One region of the Desulfitobacterium dehalogenans ATCC 51507 genome, then DNA from elsewhere that is predicted to be linked to it. Evidence: predicted binding sites of a transcription regulator. Region 1 holds the regulator's gene; the other holds the start of a gene.
The links. Region 1 encodes Rex, which represses fermentation and respiration genes when NADH is low (regulators of the CRP and FNR family bind a similar motif). Its sites were predicted from a motif close to ATTGTTAANNNNTTAACAAT; they were not measured.

Region 1 (15,654 bases):
GCGGCTAATCGTTCTGAGGCTTTGAAAGTCATTCGTGAGAAGGCACAAGAGGTAAACTCTCCCTTATGGGTGGTGGGCGATGATGTACGTTGGGAGATCCGCTGGAGCGGGGAATTGGAGCAAGAATTTGATTTGATTGGGCTCCGAGGAGCTTATAAGAAACTGCGTTTACGTCTTGTCGGAGAGCATCAAGTGGTCAATGCTGCTACTGCTGTTACAGTCTGTGAGCTTTTGAAGTTCGAATGTGGAATGAACCTAGAGCGAAGAAATATTTATGAGGGACTTCGTACAGCAGTTTGGCCTGGTCGCTTGGAGTTGCTTTCCCTGAAGCCGAAGGTACTTATTGATGGAGCACACAATGTGGATGGAGCTAATGCTTTGGCAAAGGCATTGGAAGTTTTTCAGCGCCGGCGCTTAGTTCTTTGCCTTGGGATGCTGGGAGATAAGGAGCGGGAAAAAGTTGTGGATATCCTCGTCCCTTTGGCAGATGAGGTAATCATTACCAAGCCCAATTCTCCGAGATCCGGAAATTGGGAGTATCTCCATGAGTTAGTCAAAGAAAGAGGGAAGCCTGTCCTGACCATTGAAGAGCCTCGTCTAGCAGTCGAAGAAGCTTTCCAGCGACTGGATAAAGAGGATATGTTATGTGTCACGGGATCCCTCTATATGATTGCGGAAGCAAGGCAGGCTTTACTGGATGTTTTGCACAAAGTATAGAAAGAACTTATACAAGTAATAGTCAAGTTTTATTACGATTATGTAAAAAATTTAACAGAAACTTAACAATGGCGGTTAAAAAATTTGCTACAATACTACAGGAATTCCATGCAAAACGACTGGAGGAAAGAACATGTTTGGCTTATCTTCAAAAGAAGACAAATTTTACGCCTTGTTCAGGGAAAGTGCAGAAGTAGCCTGCATCACGACAAAAAAGCTTGAAGGGCTGATTTGTCAGAATTCTGTCTCTGATGCAGAGGCTGAAATGATGCATGATCTTGAGCATCGAGCGGACAAGATTACCACAGAGATTGTGGACCGTTTGAATTCGACCCTTATCACCCCATTGGATCGTGAAGATATCTATACCTTAGCCCAAAACCTTGACGATATCGTGGACTTAAGTCAAGGCGCAGTAGAGCGCATGGTTCTTTACCATACGAAAAAGCCCTCCATCGGAGCCCAGGAAATTGTTCGTACTATTGTTAAAGCCACAGAACAGCTGAAGACCGCTTTTTGCTGTTTGAACAGTATTCACTTTAAAAAGAGCGAAATTCTGGCGGCTACAGAAGAAGTTTATCGTCTTGAATCAGTAGGGGACAGCTTATATCGCCAAGAAGTGGCCCGGCTGTTTGAGCAAGAGAAGGACGCTATTGAGATCATTAAGTGGAAAGAAATCCTTGAACACTTAGAGGATACACTGGATCAGTGTGAGGAAATCGCAGACCTCCTCAAAGGAGTTGTATTGAAGTATGATTAGTTCCAGTGCGTTACTCATTGTTGTCGTATTTTTCGCGCTGGCTTTTGATTACATTAACGGTTTCCACGATACGGCTAACGCTATTGCGACAAGTGTGTCTACTCGTGCTCTCACTCCAAAAAGGGCAATAATAATTGCGGCAATACTCAATTTTGTTGGAGCATTAGTTAGTACAGGAGTAGCTCAGACCATTGCCAAAGATATTGTAAATCCTGAATTTGTTACTCAGGAAATTGTAATCGCAGCTCTCATAGGAGCGATATTTTGGAACTTAGCCACCTGGTATTTTGGAATCCCCAGCAGTTCCTCGCATGCTATTATCGGAGGAATGATTGGAGCCGCTGTATCTAAAGTAGGCTTCGGAGTGCTGCAGGTTCAAGGGATAATGAAGATAGTTGCAGCCTTATTGATTTCCCCCATTTTTGGTATTATTTTAGGTTTTATTATTATGAAAACTTTATATCTTATTTTCGGTAAGGTCGCACCTTCTAAAGTCAACCAGGGGTTTCGCAAGATGCAGGTGCTTTCTGCCGGGTTGCTGGCGTTTAATCATGGTTCCAATGACGCTCAAAAGTCCATGGGTATTATTACCATGGCCCTTATAGCGTCAGGTCTACAAGATCCATCCAATCTTAATCCGGCTTTATGGGTAAAATTTGCTTGTGCTTTGGCGATGGCTTTAGGTACTGCTGCAGGGGGATGGAAGATTATTCGGACCATGGGCGGAAAGATATTTAAGCTGGAGCCTATCAACGGATTTGCTGCAGACTTGACATCCTCTATTGTTATCTGGACTGCTACAGCCTTTCCGGGTTTGCATTTACCTGTGTCGACTACTCATGTTGTTTCCGGCTCAATCATGGGCGTAGGGAGTGCTAAGCGTATATCAGCCGTGCGTTGGGGAGTAGCCCAGCAAATGCTCATTGCCTGGGTGGTAACGATTCCTACAGCGGCTATAACCTCATTTTTGTGCTACAAACTTATAACATTAGTGCTATAGAAATATTATTATTCTATAGATTTTTAAAGGGACCGTAAGGTTCCTTTTATTATTAATTATTATTAATTGTTAATAAAATATTAATAAATTGCTAATCTATATAGCACGACGGTTTTTGATTTTTGAGTGCAGGTCTCTTTAATAGGCATGATAAGCGCTTTTTGTACATAAAGTGATACTAGCTTAGGTTGTCCGAAAGAATATGAAGTTTTTGTTAAATGTTATTGAATCGGGTGCTTTTGTGAAGCGGAGAAGTTGACAGCTATTATGGAGGATGATAGTATGTATAAATATAATCCCTGGATTAATAAGGGAATAGGACTAATTGGTTGTGCTGTCATTGTATGGATGACCTGGTTTTTTGGGTATACTTATGTTAAGTTAGTCACACAACCCAGGGGTCCAGACATACCTTCCCCGAGTCCTGTGGATCAGAACGAGTTTTTTCTAACTTTGGACACAATAGAGTTTTGGACATGTCAAACGGGGGTATTTAACTCCGAAAGCAATGCTCTCAGGGAAAAGGAGGAATTGCAGCAATTAGGCTGGGATGCCCAAATTATCTCGAGAGATCCATTTATTGTCGGAGTAGGTTTTGCCTACTCTAAGGAGGAAGTGCTTCCTATTCAAGAATTGTTGAAAGAGGGTGGAGTTGTTTCTATTCCTAAATCAGTTACCAGCCCTGAACGTGCTTTTCGTATTCGTGGTACAGGAGCAATTCAGACGGCCAAGGTTCTTGAGGGAGTCAATACCTTTTTGAAGACACCTTATACTGACCGGGAAAGCAGGCTTTCAGAGTTTGAGAACCTTATGGTTTTGACACCTCGTGCTTTAATTAATCTATACGAGGTTTCAAGATTATCGATTAAGGCCGAAAGAACTTTACCGGTGGACCTGCGAAAAATGATGTCATTGAACCTCTATGGTGAGTATCTTAATACCTTAGAGATGCTTCAAAAATAAATATATTTTTTGTTTTAAATAGTTTATAAAATCCATTTGTTAACATTAAAGCCTAGTGATATAATGTACTTACGCTAATTATTATTATCATTTAAAATTTAAGGAAATTGAAACGGGGGATTAGCTTGAAAACACTTAAAATCCCAGAGGCAACGATTATACGTCTTTCAGTCTATTCACGTCATTTAACAGATGTGGATCGTAAAGGAATCGTTACGATATCTTCTGGTGATATTGCAGAGGGAGTTGGAGTTAGTCCAGCTCAAGTTCGAAAGGATTTAGCATACTTTGGTGAATTCGGAACTCGTGGTGTGGGTTATAATGTTAAGGACTTGCACCGCCATATTTTGAAAATCCTTGGCTTAAGCCAGGATTGGAGTGTATGTCTGGTTGGTATGGGTAACTTAGGTTTAGCGCTGACTACATACAAAGGCTTCCGTGAGCGTGGATTTATTATCACTAGTATTTTTGATAATGATCCCCAAAAAATCGGGACCACGGTCAATGGCGTAGAAGTGTTGCCGGTGGATAGACTCGAGGAAGTAGCTAAAGCTAATAAGACTCAGATTGGCATCATTTCCGTACCGTCTCCCTATGCCCAGGAAATCGCTGATAAGCTTATTAGTGCCGGGGTTCAAGCCATTCTTAACTTTGCCCCTGTGGTACTCAATGTCCCACCGGAAGTTGAACTTAGAAATGTGGACTTAGCTGTGAATTTGGAAGTGCTGACATTTAATGTGGGAACCCGCCGCTCTTAAGAAGAATTGTCCCAATCTTATGGATATTTGTGCATAGGAAACTTTGTAGATGAGAATATAAAATGTAGATTCCCGAAAAGTAAGGCAGCAGTGTCTTACTTTTTCCTTATCATGATGATTATGTTTCTCATAAATCAATCCGTAAAAGAGGAGATATTATGTTACGTAAGGAAAAAGACCTGCTTGGAATTATGGAAGTACCGGAAGATGTTTATTATGGAATTCAAACGTTAAGAGCTATTGAGAACTTCCCTATTACGGGATATCGGGCTCACCATGAATTAATACGCGCCTTAGGTCTGGTTAAGGCTGCAGCTGCCCAGGCCAATATGGACATCGGTTCTTTGAACCGTGTGGTCGGCGAGTCCGTAATCAAAGCTTCGATGGAAGTTGCAGAAGGTGTCTTTAATGATCATTTTGTGGTGGATGTCATTCAGGGGGGAGCAGGGACTTCCATCAATATGAATGCCAATGAAGTGATCGCTAATCGGGCTATAGAGATTTTGGGAGGACAAAAAGGGGACTATTCCCGGGTTCATCCCAATGTCCATGTCAATATGGCTCAAAGTACCAATGATGTTTTCCCTACGGCCATCCGTATTGCTTGCCTTAATGTGGCCGATGATCTTCTTTATGCTTTAAACGAGTTAAAGGGTGCTTTCCAAGAGAAGGCCAAGGAGTTTGACGGAGTCATCAAGATGGGGAGAACCCATCTTCAAGATGCGGTTCCCATTCGCTTAGGACAGGAATTTGCAGCCTATGCACAAATGCTGAAGAGAGATATTCGCCGGATCGATGAAGCGTCGAGGTCCTTGCACATTGTCAATATGGGCGCAACAGCCGTGGGTACTGGGCTGAATGCTGATCCGGTTTATATAGAGAGAGTCTCCGAGAATCTGAAGAAGATTACGGGATTGCCTCTTTTACGAGCGGATAATCTAGTGGATGCTACACAGAACACCGATGCATTTTTAGAGGTATCCGGTGCACTTAAAACCTTGGCGGTCAACCTCTCTAAGATTGCCAATGACTTACGGCTGATGGCTTCTGGTCCTAGAACAGGTTTTGGAGAGATTAATCTTCCTGCCATGCAGCCGGGTTCTTCCATTATGCCAGGAAAAGTCAATCCCGTTATGGCTGAGGTGGTCAATCAGGTATCTTTCCAAGTTCAAGGAAATGATTTTACAATAGCTTTAGCCTGTGGTGCCGGACAACTGGAGCTCAACGTGATGGAGCCCGTAGTGGTCTTCAATCTGCTCCAATCCCTGGATATACTCCGAAATGTTATCAAAGTCTTTAAAGAGCGCTGTGTGGATGGGATAACCGCCAATGTGGAGCGTTGCCGTGACCTGGTTGAAAACAGTGTGGGTGTAGTCACTGCAATCAATCCTCATGTAGGATACGAGGTTGCCTCCCGGATCGCCAAGGAAGCCATCGTGACCGGTCGCCCGGTGAGAGAGATTGTCCTTGAAAGAGGACTTTTGACCCCTGAGGAGCTGGATATTATTTTGAATCCTTACGAAATGACCGAACCAGGTATTAGTGGCTCAGAGTTACTTAGAGGAATGCTTCCTCGTGGTCATTAATGGTAAATTATTAATATTAAGTTAATATTTTTGCCCGCCCGTCCCCTTGCGTATTATTAGTCGAAATGCTAAACTAAAAAGTGTCGAAAAATCAGCCAGGAGCAACAGTGCCCTGGCTACATTTCTATGGGTGAAAGGGGGCAAACTATGCCGGCAGGTCGAACTAATTCGGGGGCAGGCCGTACCATACTTCTTATTTTGTCAGGGGCGGCCATTGGAACATTAATAGGCTATGGGTTCGAAAAAATAGCTTTCTTAGCACCTTTTCTGCGCCCAGCCGTCATCGATTTCCCTTCTCATACCTATTTAGACTTCTTTTTTATCACCTTTTCATTTGGATTCCGTCTGAATATCACCTTTGCTACGGTTATAGGGGCATTGGGTGGTTACTATCTAGCTAGGAAGTGGTAGAATGCTCGTACTGGCTTCAGCCTCTCCCCGCAGGGGAATGCTCCTGAAAGAAGGGGGTTTTTCCTTTGTGCGAGTGGAAGCAGATGTTTCAGAAGTACTTTCCCAAGGTGTTTCTCCTGAATCAGCGGTAAAGGAGCTGGCTTTGCGTAAAGCTCTGGCTGGGTTGAATCATTGGCTGGATCGTGGCGGAAGTATGGAGGATATAATTCTTGGAGCCGATACGATTGTTGTCCTAGACCATCAGATTCTTGGCAAACCCAAGGATGCAGAAGAGGCGGAAGATATGCTGACAGCATTAAGCGGACGGGCTCATGATGTATACACTGGAGTGGCATTGATCAATGGAGCAGGCCGTCAAGAATGTGGTGCGGTACGCACAGCAGTTGCTTTTCGTTCACTGACCCATGAGGAGATACTGGAGTATATTGCCACGGGGGAGCCTATGGATAAGGCGGGATCTTATGGGATTCAAGGCTTGGGAGCCCGTTTAGTGGATAATTATCAAGGATCTTTAAGCAATGTGATTGGATTACCCATGGAGTATGTTAAAGAGCGGCTGAGTGTGTGGGGGATGGGACTTGGAGATATCGCCCTGCATGAGGTGAAGGATGGATTATCGCCGGTTGAAGGATCTTCCCGAGGAATTACTACCTCGTGAACGGTTGTTTCAATATGGACCAGATGCCCTCTCTAATCGAGAGATTCTGGCAATTTTGCTGAGGACAGGGGTCAAGGGCGAGAATGTCCTGGATTTTGCTGAACGTCTTTTAACTGAGACTGGAGGATTATCAGGATTAGCTCGCTTAACAGTTCATGAGTTGACCCGGTATCGTGGTATGGGAACTGCCAAAGCCGCTGAACTTAAGGCGGCGTTGGAATTAGGACGGCGTTCGGTATCTTCTGATCCTATGGTGCGTCCTGTTATCAATTCTCCTCAAGACATAGCCTATCTGGTCATGGAAGAAATGCGCTATCTGGATCGGGAGCATTTCCGAGTAGTGAGCCTATCGACCAAGAACCATGTGCTGGGGATTAGCTCCATTTCTGTGGGCTCTTTGAACTCTTCTTTGGTACATCCTAGGGAGTGTTTTAAAGAGGCTATCCGGCGTAATTCCAATGCGATTATTCTTTTGCATAATCACCCCAGTGGGGATCCAACCCCCAGTCGTGAAGATATTGATGTAACCCGTAGATTATCCGATGGGGGGCAGATCCTGGGCATCGAAGTCCTTGATCATGTAATTATCGGGGACAATCGGTACATAAGCTTGAAAGAACGAGGAATATTATAAAGGAAACTTAGGATTGAGGTAAGAAAATTTTGGATGGGCCGAAGGCCCCCGAAAGAATAGAATGCACCTCGTATTATTTGAATAGCAGATAGTATTTGCCCAGCGGGCGCAAAGGCCACGGTACTTTGCTTTCGGGCAGGTACAAATGCAAAGGCAGTACATGATATTGTTATAACGGAAGGGGATTAACCATGTTTTTTGGTAAGGATTTAGGCATTGATTTGGGAACCGCAAATACGCTGGTTCATATGAAAGGGAAAGGCATAGTTTGTAATGAGCCTTCTGTAGTTGCGATTGATATTGAAAAGAAGACCCCGCTGGCTGTGGGGGATAAAGCAAAAGAAATGATTGGCAGGACACCGGGCAATATTGTAGCTATTCGGCCTTTAAAGGATGGCGTTATCTCGGATTTTAATGTTACTCAGAAAATGCTGAAGTATTTTATTACGAGGGCCTTAGGTACTGAGTCCCCTTTTGCTCGTCCCAGGGTTGTAATTTGTGTGCCTTCAGGGGTAACTCCTGTGGAAGAACGTGCTGTCAAAGAAGCTGCGTTGGCTGCGGGAGCGAAGGATCCGGTTATTATGGAGGAGCCTATGGCAGCGGCTATCGGAGCGGGTCTTCCCGTAAGTGAACCCACAGGCAATATGATTGTGGATATCGGCGGGGGAACAACAGAAGTTGCGGTGATTTCTTTGGGTGGCATCGTTACCAGTCGTTCTATCCGCGTTGCTGGGGACGAAATGGATGATTCTATTGTCGCACATATTAAGCGCCGCTATAATTTAATGGTAGGGTATCGGACTGCAGAGGATATCAAGATGGAAATTGGCTATGCTTATCAAGCAGAGAAGGGTAAGACTTATCAAGTCAGAGGACGAGATTTGCTGACAGGACTGCCCAAAACCGTGGAAGTTACCGCTGAAGAAATCCAGGAGGCCCTGCAGGAACCTGTGGTGGCCATTGTCGAAGGGGTAAAGTCCTGTTTGGAAAAAACTCCTCCCGAGTTAGCCGCTGACATTATGGATCGAGGTATTGTCATGGCCGGAGGGGGATCCCTTCTCCGCAATCTGGACAAGCTTATCGCTGATGAGACGGGAATGCCGGTGCATCTCGCTGAGGATCCCCTGTCTTGTGTCGCCCTTGGTACAGGAAAAGTATTGGAAAATGCGGAAATTTTCCGCAGGATTGCTGCTTTGCAAAAAAGCTAGAGTTTGAAGCGGGGAGGAAGTCTTGGTGCGGAAAAGAGTGACTGGAACGGGAATTATGGTTCTCGTTTTCTTCCTCGTGTTAGGCGTCTTAGTAAGTATTCGGCTAACTGGACTAGGAAGCCAATTTCCTAACCCCATAGGCGGGGTGTTGCAGCGAGTTCTAAGCCCTGTAGAGGGTGTTATCCTGAGAGTGGGCAATAGCTTAAAGGAGAACACACGAGTTTTTTGGAATTTTGATGAAGTTCAAAAAGAGAATGAGGAACTAAAGACCAGAGTTGAACAGCTTACAGGAGATAATCTGAAGCTTAAAGAGCAGGTTTTAGCAGGGCTTCGCTATAATGAACTGGATTCGAAAATGTTCAGGGGTCCTAATGTGGATAAGTATCAAAAGATTGGTGCCAGTATTATTAATCGCAATCCTAATGCCTGGTATCAAACCATTACAATTAATCGGGGAATTGAAGACGGTGTATCGGTGAATGACCCGGTAATCGTTGCGTTAGGTTTGGTCGGAAAGATTGTGTCCGTGACCCCTACTACTTCAGAAGTTCTTTTAATCACAGATAGCGAAGGCCAAGTCAGTGCCTTGGTTCGGGGAAGTACCGGTTCGCCGACTTTTGGGATTGTTGAAGGGACGTACAAACGAACTTCGCGTTTAGAAGCGGAAGGAAATCTCCAGATGCTTTTACGTCGTGATGATAATGTCAATGTTGGCGACTTGGTGCTCACTTCGGGCTTGGGTGGGGTTTATCCAAAAGACATTCCTATTGGTAAGGTAGAGCAGATTCAATTGGACGGTTCGGGTTTGTTGAAAACAGCATATATATCGCCTTTGGTGAATTTTGATTCCCTGGAGGAAGTTTATATTGTAGAAAAGTCAGGGGGGCAGTGACGATGCGGCGAAATATCCTCATTATCGTTATGCTCCTTTTCAGCTTAATTCTTCCAGGAACTGTTTTTTATTTTTGGTCCTGGGGCGGGATAAAGCCTGACTTGGTGTTGTTATTTACCATTTACATGGCCCTCCATCATCGTACTTTATCGGGAGCACTTTGGGGGGGGGGAGCAGGAATGATCGCGGATTTTTATCTGGGCAGACATTTTGGTATGTATGCTTTAACCCTAACTGTGGTGGCCTTATTAACGGATTGGCTTTCCCAGCGCTGGTATCGAGAAAATTACTTTTTGATCGCTTTGTTGGTTTTTTTGGTTACCTTTGTGGGAGAAGGGGTTATTGCCTTTTTGAATATCCTGGCAGGAGCCCGATGGTCTTTAGGTGATGCGTTCCGTTTAGTTATTGGCGTTTCTGTGTATAACGCTGTTCTGGTGCCTCTTACCTATCCGTGGATTCATCGGTCATTTACACGGGGGTGGCTGAAGTACAGGCCGAAGTATGATCGGTAAGGGTTTGTATAAAATCCTAGAGACTGCTCTGGAAACTAATATTCAAGTAATTAAAGAGATTTCTTAAGGAGGCGAAAAAGATGGAAGAAGATAAAGAACGCAAACCCTATACGCGCCGTCTCTGGTGCCTTAGCGCCGTCGTGTTTCTCGTGTTTCTGATTCTCGGCTTTAATCTTTGGCGCTTACAAATCGCAAAAGCTTCCTATTACGAGACGAAAGCCCAGGGCAATATCATGAAGCTTGTATCCATTCCTTCCAATCGCGGAGACATTGTGGATCGTAATGGGGAGTTGCTGGTTACGAGTGTTCCTCAGTTTGCCCTGACCATTGATTGGATGGACCTGCAAACAGCTCCGATAGATAATTGGAAGGAAGTGGTTGCTCGTCTGGCAGGCTATATCAAGCCCTATTGGCCTATCAAAGAGCAAGGTGTGGAGAATATTACGGAAGATATTCTGGTCATGATGCAAAACCAGCAATGGGAGCGTTATCGATCGGTTACGGTTTTGAGCGATGTGCCGGATCCACTGAAGGCTATTATCGCTGAGCATAAGGATGAGCTTCCTGGTGTTAATATTGAAGCACTGCCTGTACGCGATTATCGCAAAGCTACCCTGGCCGGTCATATCCTGGGTTATGTTCGTGAAGTAAGCAGTGAGGAAGAAATTGCTTCATTTAACAAAAATCCGCAAGCTCAAGAGGATGGATTTAAATACACTCAAGGTGACCAGGTCGGAAAAATGGGCGTGGAGAAAAGTTATGATTACTGGCTTCGCGGCAAAGAAGGGGTCCAGCAGGTCATCGTGGACAATAATGCCCGCCCTATTGCCAAAGAAGTCATTCACCCTTCTGAGCCCGGCAAGACTCTTCAACTGACCATAGATGCCGGGCTGCAAGCTGTGGTAGAGAAGACCTTAGATGATGTCTTCAGAGAGTATGTGCATCCAGAGCATCCTGATTCTAATCAAGGTGCCGCAGTGGTCATAGAAGTTAAGACGGGAAAGATCCTGGCGATGACTTCCCATCCTAATATGGATCCTAATGATCTGACCGGGATTATCTCTGAGGAAATTGCCGAAAAATATTTCCAAGCGAAAGATGCGGCCTCTTATGACCGGGCTTTAGCCGGAACCTATGCGCCGGGTTCAACCTTTAAAATGATTACAGCAATGGCCGGTTTGCAATCCGGCGTGGTTACTCCCTATGAACAGTTTAACAGCTCCAATGTGGCAGCCACTTTAGGGACACAGCATGGTATTCAGGAGTGGTCTCCAGGGGGATTCGGATTAGTGAATTTGAATCGAGCCATGGCAAAGTCCTCCAATACTTATTTCCAAGCGGTTGGGCAAAGAGTATTTAATAAAAATGGAGAGTTGCTGAAGCAGATTGCCAACGAATTTGGGCTCGGTGTCTATTTGGGTGTAGATATCCCTGGTGAATCCAAAGGGAATGCTCCCTCACCTGAATGGAAAAAGGCAACCTTCGGGCCCCAATATGAAAAGAAAAGGGATAATGACATTGCTAAAATCGAAGAGGAATATAAGGTAAAGCTTGCGGAGGCTAAGGATGAGGCTGAACGGAAGAAGTTAGAAAGCCAGAAGAAGAGCAAGATCAATCAAGTAGAAGCGGATTATGCCTATAATATCCGCTGGTTTGTAGATTGGCAATATTTCGAGACCTTTAACACCGCTATCGGACAAGGGGATAATGCTTATACACCCCTGCAACTGGCTAATTTTGTGGCGACCATAGTCAATGGTGGAAAACGGATGCAGCCCTATGTTGTGGAAAAGATCCTGGATCCTGTGACAGGTGAAATAGTGTATCAGAACGAACCTATAGTTAGAAACACAGTCTCGGTTTCCCCGGAAGTATTGCAGTCGGTTAAAGAGGCAATGAGCAAAGTCACCAGTGGAGAAGGAACTGCAAACTGGCTTTTTGCTGATGTTCCGGAGTTCAGTGGTGGGGGTAAAACGGGTACGGCCCAGCTTGGCTCTAAAAACACAGTAGCCGGGGAGCTTTTTAATGGAGTCTTTGTGGCCTTTGCTCCTTATGATGATCCGCAAATAGCCTTCGCCGGGGTTGTTGAATACGGAGGTCATGGAGGGGAAACTGCCGGAGCTGTAGCTAAAGCTGCTTTTATGGAGTATTTTGGATGGAAATCTAACAAGTGAGATGAATTTGGAAGTAATATAACGAAACTATGGAAAAAAACGAGGAAATTCGCCTTCGTTTTTTTTCTTTAGGCGAGAGGGAAAACGGGAAGCACTGTAGAATTAGTATGAGCGTCAATAAATGGCGTGATTTTTCAATGCCCTTAAACTTTGGACAGGCTTTCAACAAGGCAGGGTGCCGGAGGCCTCAAAACATGGAACAATTGGGGGATTAACTGTTGACACGGACAGAGCATATTGCCTTAAAAGGCACTCGGGAAGGCCTCATTTTATATCTGGATCCCGAGGCGGATTTTTCGGTTTTGATGGATGAACTTAAAAAGCTGCTGGAGAACTCCGACCAATTCCTTCAAGGAGCAACGGTTCGATGCTACGGAGGGGAGAAGGAGTATTCTCCAGAACAACAGGAAGAGTTAACCTTTTGCTTGGCCGAGCATAGTCTTACTCTTAAAGGGTGGCTTACGGCCGCAGAAGTTTATTCTAGTGTCCGAAGGGCGCCGGCCGTTCAGGAAGAGCCTCAACGGGTTCTGGAAGAGGGTATGGAAGAAGGTCCAAGCTTATTTGTGGAGCGTACGCTACGTTCAGGGGCTAGCATTCAGTATGAGGGTCATGTAATCGTTATAGGTGATGTTAATCCAGGTGCTGAAATTGTGGCAAGTGGGAATATTGTTGTGATCGGTTCCCTAAAGGGAGTCGCCCATGCAGGTGCTAAGGGTAATCGAAATTCCACGGTGACTGCTTATCATTTAGTGCCAACTCAGCTTAGAATTGCGGACCTGGTGACTCGTTCTCCAGAAGGCGAACAGGAATGGAGGGGCCCAGAATGTGCTCGGATTAAAGATGGTCGTCTTGTCGTCGAAGGGATTCAGCTCAATGGACTCAGGGGAAAAGGAATTATTCGTTAATCATATTGATATGAGACTCCATTAATTTTAAGAAAATATGAAGGAAATATTGGAAAGGTAGGTTGAAATATGGGTGAAGTCATTGTAGTAACCTCAGGAAAAGGTGGAGTCGGCAAAACTACCACTTCTGCAAATATCGGAACAGGGCTTGCCGCACAAGGACTTAAAGTGGTTTTAGTGGATACAGATATCGGTCTGCGTAATCTGGATGTGGTCATGGGCCTTGAGAACCGCATTGTTTATGATATTGTGGATGTAACCAGTGGGACATGTCGATTAAAGCAAGCCTTGATTAAAGACAAGCGTTTTGAGAATTTATATCTCCTTCCGGCTGCCCAGACCAAGGATAAGACTTCAGTAAGTCTTGAACAGATGAAGGAGCTTTGTGACGAATTAAAGAGAGAATTTGACTATGCCATTATTGACTGTCCTGCAGGTATTGAGCAAGGATTCCGTAATGCCATAGTTGGTGCTGACCGTGCCGTAGTAGTTACAACACCTGAGGTTAGTGCCGTTCGTGATGCGGATAGGATTATTGGCCTTCTGGAGGCAGCCGATTTACGCAGTCCGCGCTTAATTATTAACCGGATCCGCCCCCATATGGTGAAACGTGGCGATATGATGGATATTTCCGATATCATTGATATCTTAGCTATTGAGCTTCTGGGAGTTATTCCTGATGATGAAAGCATCGTCATTTCTACAAACCGTGGCGAGCCAGCGGTCACGGATCATTCCTCACGTGCTGGAGAAGCGTACCGACGGATTACACGAAGAATCCAAGGGGAAGAGGTCCCATTGATGAATCTCGATGCACCTGATGGATTCATGGATAAGGTAAAAAAGTTCTTCGGTATGAAATAAGTGCTTGGCACTCAAGAGGAGGAATAGGCCATGTTAGAGTTTATTAGTCGAATATTAGGAAAGGAACCCGCTTCGAAAAACGTTGCAAAAGAACGCTTAAGGCTTGTCCTCGTACATGACCGGGCTACTATCTCACCTCACATGCTTAATCAGTTGAAGGAAGACTTGATCAAAGTCATTTCAAATTATATGGAGATAGACGAAGGCGCTTTAGAAGTCAACCTTAACCAAGATGACCGTGAGGTGGCCTTAATCGCCAATATTCCCGTTATAAAAATGAAACGGGATTATTCTGTTAAGGGGTAAGAGATTCCTGGCTGATAATAGAGAAAGTGCCGTAAGACAGTGGTCTTACGGCACTTTTTAATGCGTGCTGATCCCTCTTATCGTAAAGTTTGTGGCCAAGACTTTGGCATAGCTGCCCCTTGTGTTATAATGTAAGTTGTAATTTTGTGGTGAAAAAGGGGTACTTTATTTATGCTTGACCGTCGAATGTTGAAGAATATCGACTTTCTTTTTATCCTGTTTGTTTTTTTGCTCTTAGGTTCGAGTCTCCTCATTCAAAGTACAGCTTCGTATAATATCTACGAATCGCGGCCTTTCTACCTCCTGAAGATCCAATCAGTGTGGATTGCCACTGGACTTGTTTTATGTACAGCCATTGCTTTATTTGATTATCAAAAGCTAAGGCGTTTTTCCTGGTGGATTTATGCCTTTAATATTGTATTGCTATTAGCGGTTTTTGCTTTCGGAGAGGAAGCGAAAGGGGCTCAACGCTGGATTCCGATTACGTCTACTCAAAATATTCAGCCCTCGGAATTTGCCAAACTGTTTATTATTGTGACGTTTGCTGATTTTTTGTCTAAGCGTCAGGGAAAGCTCAATCGGTTCCGGGATTTCATTCCGCCCTTTTTGTATATGCTTGTTCCGATGCTCCTTATCTTAAAGCAGCCCGATTTAGGAACAACCTTGGTATTTGTGGCGATTTTTATTGGAATGATGTTTGTAGCGGGAGCCAATCCGTGGAAGTTTGGGGGATTAATCGCAGGTGGAGCAATTGTTGCAGCGGTTGCGCTATGGATTCATTTTTCCGACAATCTGCCCGGCTGGCTGCAGTTTGCCAAGGGATTCTCTTTACCCCTTCAAGATTATCAGTTGAAACGTCTTATGGTCTTTCTCGATCCGGCGGCCGATATCAGCGGGGATGGCTACCAAATTATTCAGTCCATATGGGCTATCGGGTCAGGAGGATTTTGGGGGAAGGGCTATCGACAAGGGACACAGGCTCAACTTGATTTCTTACCTGAGCATCACACAGACTTTATTTTCTCTGTAGTCGGTGAAGAATTCGGTTTCATCGGCACCATTACCCTGTTGTTTTGCTTCCTCATCTTTTTACTTAGGGCAATTAATATTGGGATGAAGGCAAAGGATGTTTATGGAACGCTGATTTCAGCCGGGGTAGTGTCCATGTTTACCTTTCATATTCTCGTCAATGTGGGTATGACCTCGGGAATTATGCCGGTGACAGGGATTCCTCTTCCTTTTATCAGCTACGGAGGTAGTGCCATGTGGACCAATCTTATGGCCATAGGCTTTTTGCTCAGCATCA
Region 2 (15,654 bases), 360 kb from region 1:
GGAGCTGCTCCGGCAGTGATTGAGGTCTGGCATTCTTTGGCAGGAGCTGAGGTGGAGGCCTTGGGTAAGGAAGTCCAAAAAATTATGGACGGTCACCCCGAAGTGATTGTTCATCTAGAATATATAGAAGAAGGAGAGATAGCACATCTCGCTTATCTTGCCCAGGCCGGTGGAGAAGGGCCGGAGATATTTTTAACTACTTCTCAAGCCTTAACTGAACTCTTCCAACAAGGAGCCTTAGCCCCTGTCATAGGAAATGCGGATTCCTTTATCGGCTTAACCTCTCAGTTTAAATATGGGGAAAAGCTTTACGCTCATCCTTTAGCTACGGATGTTCCTGTTTTTTACTATCGAACGGATTTAGCCCAACTGCCCCCTACTTTAGCTGATTTTTATACAACCAAGGGAGTGCTGGCTTTAACCGCTCTTGATGCTAAGAATTTGGCTCCCTGGTGGTTAGCTCAAGGAGGAAAATTAGCCGGCAATGGGCAGCCTGTCCTTCAAGAACCGGCCAATTTGATTTTTCTCCAACAGCTTTTGGCTTGGAAAGAAGAGAAATTATTGGTGGTCGACCCTAATGCCTGGGACCTATTCCTCAATGCTCAGGCTGCTTATACTATCGCTAATGCAAGCCGAGCTCAAGGATTGACCGAGGCTATACCCTGGGGAAGTGTGCCTTTACATCAGCTGACAGCCGGACAAGGGGAACTGTTAGCGGTAAGAACCCTCGGTATTGCTAATTCATCGATCAAATCTTCGGAGAGTTTAAGCCCTTTAATCCGTTTAGTAGAAGAAGAGTTGCTATCTTCAGATTCACAATGGGCTATTGCCAAGGCGGGTAAACGTTTTCCGGCCAGCAGTTCGTTCTATAGTCGTGAAGAAGCTCAGTCGGGAATTCTCCGCCAAGTGGGGTTGAGCTTGGCTCAAGTCTGGTCCTTGCCGGGAAATGCCTTGGAAGGGAAGCTTATTCCTATTCAAGACAAGGCATGGCAAAAGGCTTGGACTGGAGTTAAGCCGGAGGAGGTTTTGGCAGAAGCTCAAGCGGAGGCTAGAAAGGCACTTGAGGCAAAATAGAGAAGGGGGAGTGGCTATGCCGTCAAAGCATGTTCGATTGCTTGTCATTACAGGGCTTTCGGGAGCGGGTAAAACCCAAGCGCTTCAAAGTCTTGAGGATCAGGGGTATTTTTGTGTGGATAATCTGCCTCCATCCTTGATTTTGAAATTTGCCGAGCTTTGTACTCAGTCCCAAGGGAAAGTGACTCGTGCGGCTATCGTCTGCGACTTGCGCGGCGGTGAGTTTTTCTCCTCATTGGCGGAAGCCTTAGGGGATTTGCATGCCGAAGGATTTCAATACGAGATCCTTTTCTTAGAAGCCTCGGATGAAGTTCTGGTAGGACGATATAAGGAATCCCGGCGTAGACATCCACTGTCTCCCGGCGGAGGAATTTTGGAAGGAATTCAAATGGAGCGGCAAATGTTGACCGATCTCCGCGGGGTAGCTCATAAGATTATCGATACCTCCAATCTGTCTTCCCAGCAGCTGCGCCATCAGGTAGCTGAGATTTTTGGAAGTGAGCAAACTTCAGGGCATTTAGCAGTCTCCGTAGTTTCCTTTGGTTTTAAGTATGGCATTCCCTTGGATGTAGACTTACTGATTGATGTGCGCTTTTTACCCAACCCCTTCTATGTCAGTGAACTGCGGCCTCTTACCGGGGAGCATCCTCAGGTAAAAGATTATATTTTCAGCAACCCTGTTGCCCAAGAGTTTGTGGATAAATATCTGGGTCTCTTAGAGTTTATCCTTCCCTATTATGTAAAGGAAGGCAAGCGGCACCTGGTCATTGGGGTAGGCTGTACAGGGGGACAGCACCGATCGGTTGCTATTGCGGAACGAATTGGTGTTTTTCTTCAGGAACGTCATTATACGATGAGTGTTAAACACCGGGATGCCGCCCGAAATCGGAAGGGTGATAAATTAAAATGAAGTTTAAACTGGTCAAATCACTCCCCAGATCCCTCAAATGGCTTTATCCCAACTTAGGTGTTAAACGCTGGTTTTTGCTGGCGGTTCTCGGAGTATTCCTCTTTGCGGCGGGTTTTTCCGTCATGAATGATGGCATCGCCTTGGGTTACTTGGAATTGCAATTCCGGGAAGGAATTTATCGTATGACGGGAAGTGCGCCCCGTACGGCTGTTCCTATGGGGTTGTTCATCAGCGCTTTAGGAGCGGGGGCTATGGCTGTGGGTTTTAAACGGATGCTTCGTTCCATTATATCCGTGTTATTGCCTGATGAAGAAGCCCGGATTGTGGATGTCATGTATTCACGGCAGCATTTACGACGTGGCCCGAAAATCGTTGTCATTGGCGGAGGAACAGGTTTATCGGCATTGCTTCGAGGGCTGAAGAATTATACTCGCAATCTGACGGCCATTGTTACTGTGGCAGATGATGGAGGGAGTTCAGGAAAGCTTCGCAGTGAAATGGGTATTCTCCCACCGGGGGATATCCGTAATTGCCTGGTTGCCTTATCGGATACAGAGAATATTATGGAGAAATTATTTTCCTATCGCTTTGATACGGGAACCTTGAAAGGACATAGTTTAGGGAATCTGTTTTTAGCGGGGATGGCGGATACTTTTGGGGATTTCAAAAAAGGCATCGAGCATGTCGGTGAGATTTTTGCACTGCGGGGCAGTGTTTACCCGTCGACCATGGAGCAAGTGGTTTTAGGAGCGGAGTTAGCTGATGGGACCTCTGTCAAGGGGGAGACTCAGGTCAGAGATACTCAAGGCCGTATTCAACGAGTCTATCTGGAACCGGAGGATTGTGAACCCATTCCGGAAGCTTTAAGAGCTCTGGAAGAAGCGGATCTGATTGTTTTAGGACCGGGCAGTCTTTATACCAGTGTTCTCCCCAATCTCCTGGTGAAAGGACTCAAAGAAAAGATTCAGGAAGTGGATGTTCCCTGCATCTATGTCTGCAATATTATGACTGAGCCGGGGGAGACGGATCAATTCCAGGTCTCGGACCATCTCCAATCCCTTATTGATCACTGCGGAGCAGGGTTTGTGGATGTGGTGGTGGCCAATAAACAAGAAATACCCCAGGATCTGCTGGAACGCTATGCGGAAGAGGGCTCCTATCCGGTACGAGGGAATGCGGAAAGTGTGGAGTGGTTGGGAGCAAAGTACGTGGAAGCGGACCTTTTACAAGAAGGTGATACCGTACGCCACCACCCGGACCGCTTAGCGCGGATCCTTATTCGGTTGCTTTTTAGCTTAAAACCTATGGGAGAGCGTATTGCTTTAGTGGATTCCTATTTGTTGAATCACAAGCTAAGAGAAGAGTCCTAAAGTACTGGTAAAGGAAGTGGGAGAATGTCCTTTAGTGCCGAAACCAAGGATGAGTTGGCTCGGATCGAGGAAAGGAAAAAATGCTGCAATCTTGCAGAATTAGCTGCCTTAGTGCGGATGGATGGGACGTTGCAGATTTCCAATAACTCTTATGCCTTGAATGTTATCACTGAAAGTGCTCCGGTGGCGCGTAAAGTGTATCGCTTGGCCAAAACTTTATTGGAATTACCCGTGGACATCATGGTACGGAGGAAACTGCGCCTGAAAAAGAATAACTCCTACATGGTAAAAATCTATCCCCGGGCTTTAGCTGATTTTCAACAGTTGGGACTTATGGATGAAGAGGGAGAAATATTACCGGGTATCCCTAATTTTTTAGTAAAAAAGAAATGCGATAAAATAGCATACTTGCGAGGGGCATTTTTGGCGGGAGGATCCATCAATAATCCCGAAGGAACCTATCATCTGGAGATTATCACCAATGATCCTCTTCATGCTGACGCATTAAGCAAGCTTCTTAATAAATTTAATTTGGGAGCCAAGGTAAGTATGCGTAAGAATTGGCATGTGGTCTATATTAAAGAGAGTGAACATATTGTTGAATTTCTTGGCTTTATCGGCGCCCACCGGGCCCTTTTGGAATTCGAGAATGTTCGTGTTCTCAAGGACGTGCGCAATCAAGTCAATCGCTTGGTAAACTGTGAAACAGCTAACCTCAATAAGACCGTGGACGCGGCTGTACGGCAAGTAGAGAATATCCAAAAAGTAGCCAATACTATCGGTTTACAAGCCTTGCCGGAACCGTTACGAGAAATTGCCGGGCTGCGGCTGGAATATCCCGATGCCAGCTTGAAGGAGTTAGGCGAGATGTTGGTTCCTAAGGTCGGTAAATCGGGGGTCAATCACCGGATGCGTAAGATCGACGAGCTTGCAGAAAAGTTGGATGAACAAAGCAGACAGGTCAAGAAAGGAGGATGAATGTGCGCATAGGATATGGCTTGAACCTGGAACAAACGCAGAAACTAATCATGACACCAGAGTTGCGCCAAGCGATTGCAGTCCTGCAGTTATCAGCAATAGAACTCTCCGGTTATGTAGAGCAGCAGATGCTGGAAAACCCTCTGCTCGATGTGATTGAAGATTCAGCAGATAAAAGCATGGACAATACCCAGGAAAGTCCTTCAACTCAGGAGAAAGACGAGAGTGCTGATGAGAGTACTTGGGATATGAACTGGGAAGAGTATTTTCAGCATCAGGAAGAACGAATTAGCAGGGAGTATGACCCCGATGCTGGACAGAGCAACCGATTTGAGCCTTTTTTAGCGGCAGCTCCTTCTCTTCAAGAGCATTTGCTTGAACAGATTCATATACAAAAGGTTCCCGTGTCCCCGGATTTACTTGAATACATTATTGGAAACTTAGATGATAATGGCTATTTACCTCTTTCTTTAGAGGAGATAGCTGGACAGCTGCGGCTTCCTCTTGAGGAAGTAGAAAAAGGTTTGGCAGTTATCCAAAGTCTGGACCCTTTGGGAGTTGGGGCAAGGAGTTTGGAAGAATGCCTGCGCTTGCAGCTCCCCATGCTGGAAGAATACCCTCCGGAGATGCCTGAGTTTCTTAAGTACCTGGAGGATTTAGCCGCCGGTCGTTTACAAAGGATTGCTAACCAACTTAAGATTACCCCAAGTCAAGTTCAAGACATGGCGGATTTAATTCGTACCCTGGATCCTAAACCCGGTCGGCGTTTTGCGGGTTCTGGTGAAGTTCGGTATATCCTTCCCGATGTCGTGATTGAAGAGGTTGAGGGTGAATATATTATCCTGGTCAATGATGTGACTGTGCCCCGTCTGGGAATTAATCAGGCCTATCGTAAAGCATTAAGTCAGAATAATGAATCGGAGATTCGCAAATTTGTCGAGCAAAAACTCAATGCGGCAGCATGGTTGATTCGCAGTATCGAGCAAAGGCGACTCACTCTATATAAGGTTGCGGACGCTATTGTAAGACGTCAAGAAGAGTTTTTGAGGCGAGGAATTCGCTATTTAAAGCCTCTCAATCTCAAAGACATTGCGGAAGAGATCGGGGTCCACGAGTCAACGGTCAGTCGGGCTACATCCAATAAATACGTACAGACCCCTCGGGGAATCTTCGAATTTAAGTTCTTTTTTGCCACAGGTTTAGGTAGCGAACAAGGGATTACCACGGAAGGAATTAAACAAACCTTGAAAGGTATCATCGCTGCTGAGGATCCCAAGAGCCCATACTCTGATCAGAAACTCTCAGAGATCCTTAAAGGAAAGAATATGGAGATTTCACGACGAACCGTCGCGAAATACCGTGATGAACTGGGTATCCCTTCAACAACTCTACGGAAACGCTATTAGCGAATAATGATCAGCTGAATAATTACAATCTGATAGTGAATGCCCTTAAAATCTGGGATCAAGGTATAGTCTAAAGAGTAGAAACTTCCTTCGAGCGGTATACTAAGATGATAGAAAGTGCTAAACTAAGACAGATTGGATTGGCATAAAATTGCCAATGGCTATGATTCATTACTCAAAATTTACATAGATAGTAATGCTTAACTTACTGAACACATAAGCTTTCATAGCAAAGACCCAGAGATGATTAAGCTAATGAGGAAAGGAGAACCATACTTAATGCATAAGAAAGGGCTTAAGGACATCGTGGTACGAGATAAACGTGTTTTTGTGCGGGTTGATTTTAACGTACCCATGGATGATCATGGCAATATTACCAACGACACGAGGATTCGGGCAGCTTTGCCTACCATTCAATACCTAATCGGCGAAGGGGCCAAAATTATTCTTGCCTCCCATTTAGGACGTCCTAAAGGAAAACCCGATCCGAAGTACTCCCTTGCTCCCGTAGCAAAACGCCTCAGTAAATTGCTCAATCGACCGGTATCCATTGCCCCGGATTGTATCGGTCCGGAAGTAGAAAAAGAAGTGGCCCAATTACATGAAGGTGAGGTCCTTCTCTTAGAAAACGTTCGTTATCACGAAGAGGAAGAAAAGAATGAGCCGGAGTTTGTTAAGCAATTAGCTCGCTTAGCCGAAGTGTATGTTAATGATGCTTTTGGCACAGCTCACCGGGCTCATGCTTCCACAGAAGGAATCGCTCATCATATTCCCGGCGTGGCAGGCCTCCTTCTCCAAAAGGAAATCGAAAGCATGGGCAAGGCCTTGGAAGATGCGGAGCGGCCTTTTGTGGCCATTATTGGAGGAGCCAAGGTCAGTGATAAAATCGGTGTCATTGAGAACTTGCTCAATAAAGTCGATGCTCTTATCATTGGTGGTGGAATGGCCAATACCTTCCTGAAAGCTCAGGGATATGACCTGGGAAAATCTTTGGTGGAAGCAGATAAATTATCCTTAGCTCAAGAGATTCTTGATAAAGCGCAGGAACTTAAAGTAGACATTCTTTTGCCTCAAGATGTAGTGGCGGCAAAAGAATTTAAGGCCGATGCACCTTATCGGATTACCACCATCCAAGAGTTAACTGAGGACGAAATGGCCTTGGATATCGGACCGGAAAGCGCCGGCCTTTTCAGCGAAAGAATACAAAAGGCACGGACCATCGTGTGGAATGGCCCTATGGGTGTCTTTGAAATGGAACATTTCGCCAAAGGGACAGAGAAGGTTGCTCAGGCCGTGGCTCTATGCCCGGGCATGACTATAGTAGGCGGTGGAGATTCTGTGGCTGCCGTAGAAAAAATGGGTGTGGGGAATCAAATGAGCCATATCTCTACAGGAGGAGGAGCTTCTTTGAAGCTCTTAGAAGGGAAGACCCTACCCGGTGTAGCCGCACTTCAAACTATATAAACTATCTCATCTTGAAAGGAGCTCATTTAATGGCCAAACGACATCCTATTATCGCTGGAAATTGGAAGATGAATAAAAGCCTTCGTGAAGCTCAGGATTATGCGGTAAGGCTCTTAGGAATGCTTGGTGAACTTACTGAAATTGATGTTGTCGTGTGTGCTCCCTTTACAGCCTTAAGTGTTCTCAAGGATGAGCTGGAGGAGAGCGTCATTCATATTGGGGCTCAGGACATGTTCTACGCCCCTAATGGGGCCTATACCGGAGAGATTTCTGCCGCTATGCTGGTGGATGTTGCTTGCACCTATGTCATCCTCGGGCATTCGGAGCGCCGGGAAGTTCTCCGTGAAACAGATGAAGAGATTGCCAAAAAGGTGAAGGCAGCTCTCAAAGCAGGGCTTACCCCTATTCTCTGTGTGGGTGAAAACTTAGCCAACCGTGAAGAAGGAAAGGCCTTTGCTATCGTTCGCGGTCAGGTGGAAAAGGATCTCACTGATCTTTCAGCGGATGAATTGAAAAGAGTGGTCATTGCCTATGAGCCCATTTGGGCCATTGGAACGGGTAAAACCGCCTCCAGTGAAGATGCTCAAGAGATGTGCGCCATGATTCGCTCCACGTTAGCCGGAATTGCCGGCGTGGTTGCCGATGAAATCAACATCCTCTATGGAGGGAGCGTTAAGGGCGACAATATCGCGGAACTCATGGAGCAACCGGATGTGGATGGAGCCCTTGTGGGCGGGGCCAGCCTTGAGCCTGAAGGATTTGCGCAACTGGTTCAGAATGCGGTGGCTGCCCTATGAAGCCCCTTTTATTAATGATTCTTGACGGATGGGGCCATAGTCCTCAGGCAGAGGGCAATGCCATAGCCAATGCCCAAAAGCCGAGCTTCAATACGCTGTTTGAGGAGTACCCCCATACCTTCATCGTTGCTTCAGGGGAAGAGGTAGGATTACCCCCAGGGCAAATGGGAAACTCGGAAGTCGGCCATTTAAATATTGGGGCGGGGCGGGTGGTGTATCAGGAATTCACCCGTATTTCCAAAGCCATACGGACCGGTGAGTTTGCCCAAAATACCGTATTGAAAGAAGCCATGGAACGGGTCAAGGATGGGCCCAACGCTCTGCACCTTATGGGATTGCTCTCAGACGGAGGGGTTCACTCACATAGTGAGCATCTTTTTGCCCTTTTAGATATGGCAAAAGCCATGGGGGTTAAAAAAGTATTTATCCATGCCCTTTTAGATGGCCGGGATGTGCTGCCTCAAAGTGCTAAGGTATTCATGACCAGACTCAATATTAAATGTAAGGAATTAGGCCTTGGCAAAGTCGCTACCGTAAGTGGCCGTTATTATACGATGGATCGGGATAAACGTTGGGAGCGGGTAGAAAAGGGTTACCGGGCCTTAGTCGATGGGGAAGGTTTGAAAGCACCTAACCCTTTGGCAGCGATTGAACAATCTTATGATATCAGAGTCACGGATGAGTTTGTAGCGCCTACGGTCATTGTGGATTCAGAAGGAAAGGCCGTTGGAACCCTCCAGGATGGAGATAGCTTCATCTTCTTTAACTTCCGTTCCGATCGTGCCCGGGAGATTTCTTATGCCCTCGTGAATGAGGAATTTACTGGCTTTGAGCGAGGAAAACCTTTGAATCTTCATTATGTGTGTATGACTGAATATGACGATACTCTGAAAGTTCCAGTGGCTTTTCCTGCTCAGAACTTAGACAATACCTTAGGGGAGGTTCTGGCAAAACATAAGAAGAAGCAGCTTCGTATCGCTGAGACAGAAAAATACGCCCATGTTACTTTCTTTTTTAACGGAGGGGTAGAGGATCCTTGTCCTGGCGAAACCCGTTGCCTTATTCCTTCTCCAAAAGTTGCTACCTATAATCTGAAGCCGGAAATGAGTGCCTATGAAATTACTGAGGAGCTCCTTAAACGCTTGGATACAGAGGATTATGACATTATCATTCTGAACTTTGCCAATTCGGATATGGTGGGTCATACCGGGGAATTTGGGGCTACCGTTAAAGCCATAGAAGCGGTGGATGAGTGTATTGGAAAAATCGTTCCCAAGATTTTAGAGCGCCAGGGAACTGTCATCATAACAGCTGATCATGGCAATGCTGAAGCTAAAGTGGACTTGGAAACAGGCCAACCTCTGACTGCCCATACTTCCAATCCGGTGCCTTTTATCTTGGTTAATGATGACCTTAAGGGCAAAACCTTGCGGGAGGGAGGGGCTCTTCGGGATGTGGCTCCTACGGCCCTGGAGCTGATGGGGATTCCGCAGCCTCAGGAGATGACGGGGACGTCCTTGATTTTATAAGGTGACTCTCCGGGATCTCCAGGATTTTGCTTTAGGCGTTCACTCCATAAGCTGCGCGGAGCAATCTAATCGCTCAAGGCTTCCGCTGCGTCAGGTCCCCGGCTAAATCGGCTCCTGCCTCATAGCCGGTTGGAAACGTCCTGTTTCCAACCTGACTCCGCTGCAGTCTTTCGCGAAGATTGCTTGCCTGCTCGCTTAAATCCGTTCTCTGCCTGAAAGCAAAATCCTTGGGCTGCATTTCGGGTTTGAGCGGTGCGGATGATAGGATAAAGTTAATAAGGCAAGTTATACCAACATGATTTATGTTAAATATTATATTTAGGAGGTTATACATATGAGTTATATCGACGAGATTTATGGACGTGAGATCCTGGATTCCCGTGGCAATCCTACTGTTGAGGTAGAAGTCGTTTTAGAAGATGGTTCCATGGGGCGGGCGGCTGTTCCCTCAGGTGCTTCCACAGGTGCGTTTGAAGCCGTTGAATTGAGAGATGGCGATAAAGGGCGTTTTCTGGGTAAAGGGGTTCTTAAAGCCGTAGAACATGTTAATAAAGTGATCGCCCCGGAACTGGAAGGACTAAGCCCCTTTGACCAACCGGCTATTGACCGTGAACTCATTGCTCTTGATGGAACAGAGAACAAGGGTAAACTTGGAGCCAATGCCATTCTAGGAGTTTCTTTGGCTAACGCCAAAGCTGCAGCTGAATGCGTTGGACTTCCCCTTTATCAATACTTAGGGGGCGTTAACGCCAAGGAGCTCCCTGTTCCGATGATGAACATCTTAAACGGCGGTCAGCATGCTGATAATAACGTGGATATTCAAGAATTTATGATTATGCCTGTAGGTGCTAAAAGCTTTACTGAAGCTCTGCAGATGGGAACAGAAGTATATCATAGCTTGAAGGCAGTTCTTAAGGAAAAGTCGCTTGCGACTGCTATTGGCGATGAGGGAGGATTTGCTCCCAGCTTGGAATCCAATGCCGATGCACTGCTGGCTATTATGGATGCCATTCAACGTGCAGGTTACACGCCTGGAAAAGATATCGCTCTGGCCCTGGATGTAGCAGCCACGGAGCTTTATAAAGATGGAAAATATCATCTTGAAGGGGAAGGACTAACCAAGACTTCTGATGAAATGATTGCCTATTATGAAGATCTGGTTGAAAAGTACCCTATCGTTTCCATCGAGGACGGGTTGTCTGAAGAAGACTGGGAAGGATGGAAAAAGCTTACTGAAAAACTGGGAAGCAAGATTCAACTGGTGGGAGATGATCTGTTTGTCACCAATCCTGCCCGCTTGGCACGGGGTATTAAGGAAAAATGCGCCAATTCCATCTTAATTAAACTCAATCAGATCGGGACCCTTACTGAAACCCTGGATGCCATCGAAATGGCCAAACGTGCTGGATACACAACGGTTATTTCACATCGCTCCGGGGAAACAGAGGATGTGACTATGGCTCATGTAGCCGTCGCTGTCAATGCAGGACAGATTAAAACAGGTGCGCCCGCACGGACAGAACGTGTAGCAAAATATAATGAACTTCTTCGCATCGAAGAAGAACTTGGGGAAACCGGAGTTTATCGCGGCCATGAGGCATTGGGCCGTTGATGGTTCCATATTGACAGTTGACTTATCTACTCTTGCCTTTTGTCAAATTTTTGTGCTAAAATAGCGGTACTGACTAAATCATAAGGAATGACCGCCACGAGAGAAGTGGCGGTTTACCTGATATAGGCAGGATACTGCTTCCGACTGGTTTTTAATATATTTAGGGGGTGAATAGGTATGGTTATTTTTCTAACCGTTATATTAGTCCTTAGCTCCTTGGGTCTGATCGCAACGGTTTTACTTCAATCCGGCGTGAGTGCAGGTTTGGGGGCTATTGGTGGCGCCAGTGAGTCCTTCTTTGGGAAGAAGAAGGGATTGGATGCTGTCCTTCAAAAAGTTAGTATTGCCTCAGCTGTTGTATTTTTGCTGAGTTCTCTGGGGGTAGCCTGGCTTATGAAATAAAGTCAGGTCCCCTTTTTCCCTTTATTCAGCTTCCGTAAAAATAGAGCAATAACCGCAGAAAGCTAATCCTTTAAAAACATGAGTTCTTATAACCTGCATAATTGAACCGGTAGGTTCACATTCATCCATTACCTTACTAAAATGCAATAATGAACAATCCTAGTATGTAGTTTTAATGGTGCCAAACGGGAACTGAATTAATATTTAGGGGGAAACTGGCTCATTACATAAATTTTCATTATTTAGGGGGGTTTTTGATAATGGATTTTGCTTCAATGCCTATATGGGCTGTCTTAGCAGGTCTTGTCGGGCTGGCATTTGCCTTTTACTTCGCAAGTAGTGTTTTAAAAGAAAGCCCAGGAAATGCTCGGATGCAGGAAATTTCTCTCGCGATTCAAGAGGGTGCCATGGCATTTCTCAATCGCCAGTACAAAACACTTATTCCTTTTGTAATCATCATCTTTATTATCCTGACTTTCTTAAAAAGCTGGCAAACTGCGGTATCTTTCCTTGTGGGAGCGCTGCTTTCCGCTGTGGCCGGCTATGTGGGTATGGGAATTACCACTCGTGCTAATGCCCGTACTACGGAAGCCGCTCGGACCAGCTTGAACAAGGCCTTGGGAGTATCCTTCCGTGCAGGGGCTGTTATGGGTCTTTCTGTTAACGGATTAGGTCTTATTGGGGTCGCTGCTCTTTTCTTATGGTTCCAAGATGCTGAAACCATCAACTCTTTTGCCTTTGGTGCCAGTGCTATTGCTTTGTTTGCTCGTGTCGGCGGTGGTATCTATACGAAAGCAGCCGATGTCGGTGCGGACTTGGTAGGTAAAGTTGAAGCCGGTATTCCTGAAGATGATCCTCGTAACCCTGCTGTTATCGCCGATAATGTGGGAGATAACGTAGGTGATACTGCCGGGATGGGAGCCGACCTTTTCGAATCCTATGCTGCTACCACCATTGCAGCTATGCTTATCGGTGCTGTAGCTTTCCAATCCGTAGGAAGCGGAGCTCCCGGACTTATGCTTCCCCTCATGATTGGGGTGGCTGGAATGCTTTCTTCGATTATTGCAAGCTTTTTTGTTCGTACCGGAGAAAATGCCAATCCACAAACTGCCTTGAACAAAGGGTTGTGGGGTACTAACTTATTAACAGCTATCGCTTCTTACGCTATCGTCCAATTGATGATCACTGAACCTGTGCGTGTAAGTGAAACCCTTACGCTAACTCCTAACAATATATTCATTGCGATTATTTGTGGATTAGTCGTTAATATTCTTATTGGTCTATTAACAGAGTACTATACGTCAAATCAGAAGGCTCCTTCCCAAGCAATTGCCAAAGCTTCTGAGACCGGTGCAGCCACCAATATTATTCAGGGTCTGGCTACCGGTATGAAGAGTACCGCTCTTCCTGTTATCGTCATTTGCGTTGCTACTTATGTTTCCTTTGCAGTCGCTGGAATCTTCGGTATTGCTATGGCTGCTATGGCTATGCTTTCTACTGCAGGGATGGTCGTGGCCATCGACTCCTTCGGACCGGTTGCGGATAATGCCGGCGGTATTGCTGAAATGGCCGAATTAGAGCCCGAGGTCCGTAAAACCACGGATAAACTCGACTCTGTAGGGAACACCACTGCCGCTGTGGCTAAAGGATTTGCTATCGGTTCCGCAGCCTTGACCGCCTTAGCTCTCTTTAATGCTTACTCTGAGCTTGCGCATCTGGATAGAATCGACATCCTCGTACCCACCACGATTATCGGTCTCTTTATCGGAGCCGCGCTACCCTTCCTCTTCTCTGCTTTTGCTATGGAAGCTGTAGGTAAAGCTGCTTTCGAAATGATTGGTGAAGTCCGTCGCCAATTCCGTGAGATTCCTGGTCTTATGGAAGGAAAGGCTAAACCGGATTATCGCGCTTGCGTGGATATCTCCACTAAAGCTGCTATTCGTCAAATGATTGTTCCTGGACTCTTAGCCATAGGCTCTCCGATCCTGGTAGGGTTTTTACTCGGTAAGGATGCTTTAGGTGGAATGCTTGCCGGTGGAACAGTTTCCGGATTGCTCATGGCAATCTTCATGGCTAACGCTGGTGGAGCTTGGGACAATGCCAAGAAGTATGTTGAAGCTGGAAATCTCGGCGGTAAAGGAACTCCGACTCATGCCGCTGCTGTCATCGGGGACACCGTAGGCGATCCCTTCAAGGATACAGCTGGTCCATCCTTAAACGCCTTAATTAAAGTTATGGGTACCATTTCCCTGATTATCGCTCCATTTTTGATTTAGTAGATTAGATTATCCAGGAAGAGAGCATCGCTGACTACCTTTTAAAGTAATCAGCGATGCTCCTTTTTCATATCCCTAGTCCAAGGTCTTGAGCAGTTTGAACAGCACTGCATTAAGCCAGCTGCTTGCCCTACTGGAAGAAAGCGAGAGTTTATGCTATACTTATGATCTAAAGTTTTACTGTATGTAAACGGGAATCTGGGAGGAGGAGCCTTGTGGCATCTGAAGGAATTAAAGTTATCTCCGACAACCGAAAAGCCTATCATGATTATTTTGTTGAGGAGAAGCTGGAAGCCGGGATTATCCTCACAGGAACCGAGATTAAATCCATTCGTAATGGACGTGTCAACCTCAAGGACAGCTATGCCCGGATCGAAAACGGTGAGGTTTGGCTTTATCAGCTGCATATTAGCCCATACGAGCAAGGAAACCGTTTTAATCATGATCCCTTGCGCAAGCGCAAACTCCTTCTTAATCGTTCAGAGATCATTAAGCTTATCGGGAAAGTGCAACAACAGGGACTGACCCTGATTCCCACCAAGATTTACCTTAAACATGGCCTGGCTAAAATCGAACTCGGGGTTTGCCGAGGGAAAAAGAATTATGATAAACGCCAAGATATTGCCGAGCGGGATGCCAAACGTGAGATTGAGCGTCACTTCCGGGATCAAGGCAAAAACTATTGACCTGACTAAAAAAACCAAAGGGTACTCCTTTTTGAAGGGGGTATCCTTTGGTTTTTCTTACATGGAGCAATGACCCTTCAGATCCTCCGCTTAAGCTTGCGGGGGATCGTACATGTCATTGGTCATCGTTCCCACGATCCGGATATCTCTCTTTCCGATCAGCTCACCGCTGGGGGAAAGAAAGATATTCTTTTCGATGATCGTATCCATGGCGGCTTCGATTTCGCCTTTAGTCAAGTCCGGCCTTGGATCATCCAGGCTGAAGGAAAAGGCTTTGTTTCCGGTTGTGTTAAAGGTCAGCCGCAGAACCGTTTTGCTTATGATTGCCATCGCAGCACCTCCTTTCCGGTTAATGCTTTCAGGAATTACTCGTCTATCAAATCATAATTTTTTCTGAGGATCGTCTGAATCACCAGACGTTCGCTCAGACCGAATAAAGCTGCCGCCACATCATAAATATCTTGGTCCGTGGCCTCAGCTTTGACGTTGTTCAGGCTTTTTTGCCTGATGATCGGGGAACCGGAGGGGGTTTCACCCACCTGATATCTTATCACTACAGTTGAGCTCAATGGATGAGCTACTACAGCCATATGCATCACCCTCCTTTCCGCTGTATTGACCGACCGGGAGACCCCGTCCTGTCCTATCTTATGGGCTTGTTCATCCAGAGGTGACAGAAGCAACGACTATCGTGGTTAAGGGAATGTATATTCTTGGAGTTCCTTGTCAGGTTTGTCACACTTAAGACCTTGATCACATAGTCTATGAGTAAATCAATCAAAAAGGACGGGAATTCCCGATTAAAGGCAGGGAACCATCATGGGGGATGTGAGCACAGAACGCACGCCGCTTTTAATAGCAGCTGAAATCAATACGATGAAGCATCAGGTATGCAAAGTTCTTCTGTACAATGCCATCGAGATCGGCAGCCGCCTGGTGGAGGCCAAGGGTCTGCTCCCCTATGGTGAATGGGGCCGGTGGCTGGAAGAGTCAGTCAGTTACTCCCAGAAAACGGCGGGCAACCTGATCCGCCTGTTTGAGGAGTATGGGCCCCCACAGCCCGCCTCACCAGATTGGCAAGCGCTTTCCAAACTGAGCTACACTCAGGGGCTCATTCTGCTGGGGATCCCGGAGGAGGAACGGGCTCAGT

Region 2: DESDE_RS19605 (phosphoglycerate kinase) is a predicted target of Rex. The motif match lies at 5,878-5,897, and genes of this name have one in related genera.

Annotation. Positions count from the first base shown of each region.
Region 1 is NC_018017.1:3,736,610-3,752,263, reverse strand. Features, by position in the region: gene DESDE_RS18125 (bifunctional folylpolyglutamate synthase/dihydrofolate synthase) at 1-717, shown strand, start outside; gene DESDE_RS18120 (DUF47 domain-containing protein) at 851-1,477, shown strand; gene DESDE_RS18115 (inorganic phosphate transporter) at 1,470-2,477, shown strand; gene DESDE_RS18110 (SPOR domain-containing protein) at 2,760-3,440, shown strand; gene DESDE_RS18105 (redox-sensing transcriptional repressor Rex) at 3,566-4,198, shown strand; gene aspA (aspartate ammonia-lyase) at 4,357-5,784, shown strand; gene DESDE_RS18095 (DUF4321 domain-containing protein) at 5,932-6,195, shown strand; gene DESDE_RS18090 (Maf family protein) at 6,197-6,853, shown strand; gene radC (RadC family protein) at 6,804-7,487, shown strand; gene DESDE_RS18080 (rod shape-determining protein) at 7,679-8,695, shown strand; gene mreC (rod shape-determining protein MreC) at 8,721-9,587, shown strand; gene mreD (rod shape-determining protein MreD) at 9,590-10,099, shown strand; gene mrdA (penicillin-binding protein 2) at 10,180-12,273, shown strand; gene minC (septum site-determining protein MinC) at 12,492-13,178, shown strand; gene minD (septum site-determining protein MinD) at 13,248-14,042, shown strand; gene minE (cell division topological specificity factor MinE) at 14,073-14,348, shown strand; gene rodA (rod shape-determining protein RodA) at 14,520-15,654, shown strand, end outside.
Region 2 is NC_018017.1:4,095,746-4,111,399, reverse strand. Features, by position in the region: gene DESDE_RS19630 (type 2 periplasmic-binding domain-containing protein) at 1-1,074, shown strand, start outside; gene rapZ (RNase adapter RapZ) at 1,091-1,984, shown strand; gene DESDE_RS19620 (gluconeogenesis factor YvcK family protein) at 1,981-3,354, shown strand; gene whiA (DNA-binding protein WhiA) at 3,379-4,332, shown strand; gene rpoN (RNA polymerase factor sigma-54) at 4,335-5,738, shown strand; gene DESDE_RS19605 (phosphoglycerate kinase) at 6,018-7,202, shown strand; gene tpiA (triose-phosphate isomerase) at 7,232-7,999, shown strand; partial or broken gene gpmI (2,3-bisphosphoglycerate-independent phosphoglycerate mutase) at 8,059-9,528, shown strand; gene eno (phosphopyruvate hydratase) at 9,863-11,140, shown strand; gene secG (preprotein translocase subunit SecG) at 11,318-11,542, shown strand; gene DESDE_RS19575 (sodium-translocating pyrophosphatase) at 11,803-13,818, shown strand; gene smpB (SsrA-binding protein SmpB) at 14,034-14,504, shown strand; gene DESDE_RS19565 (DUF2922 domain-containing protein) at 14,595-14,834, opposite strand; gene DESDE_RS19560 (DUF1659 domain-containing protein) at 14,870-15,094, opposite strand; gene DESDE_RS19555 (DUF3102 domain-containing protein) at 15,324-15,654, shown strand, end outside.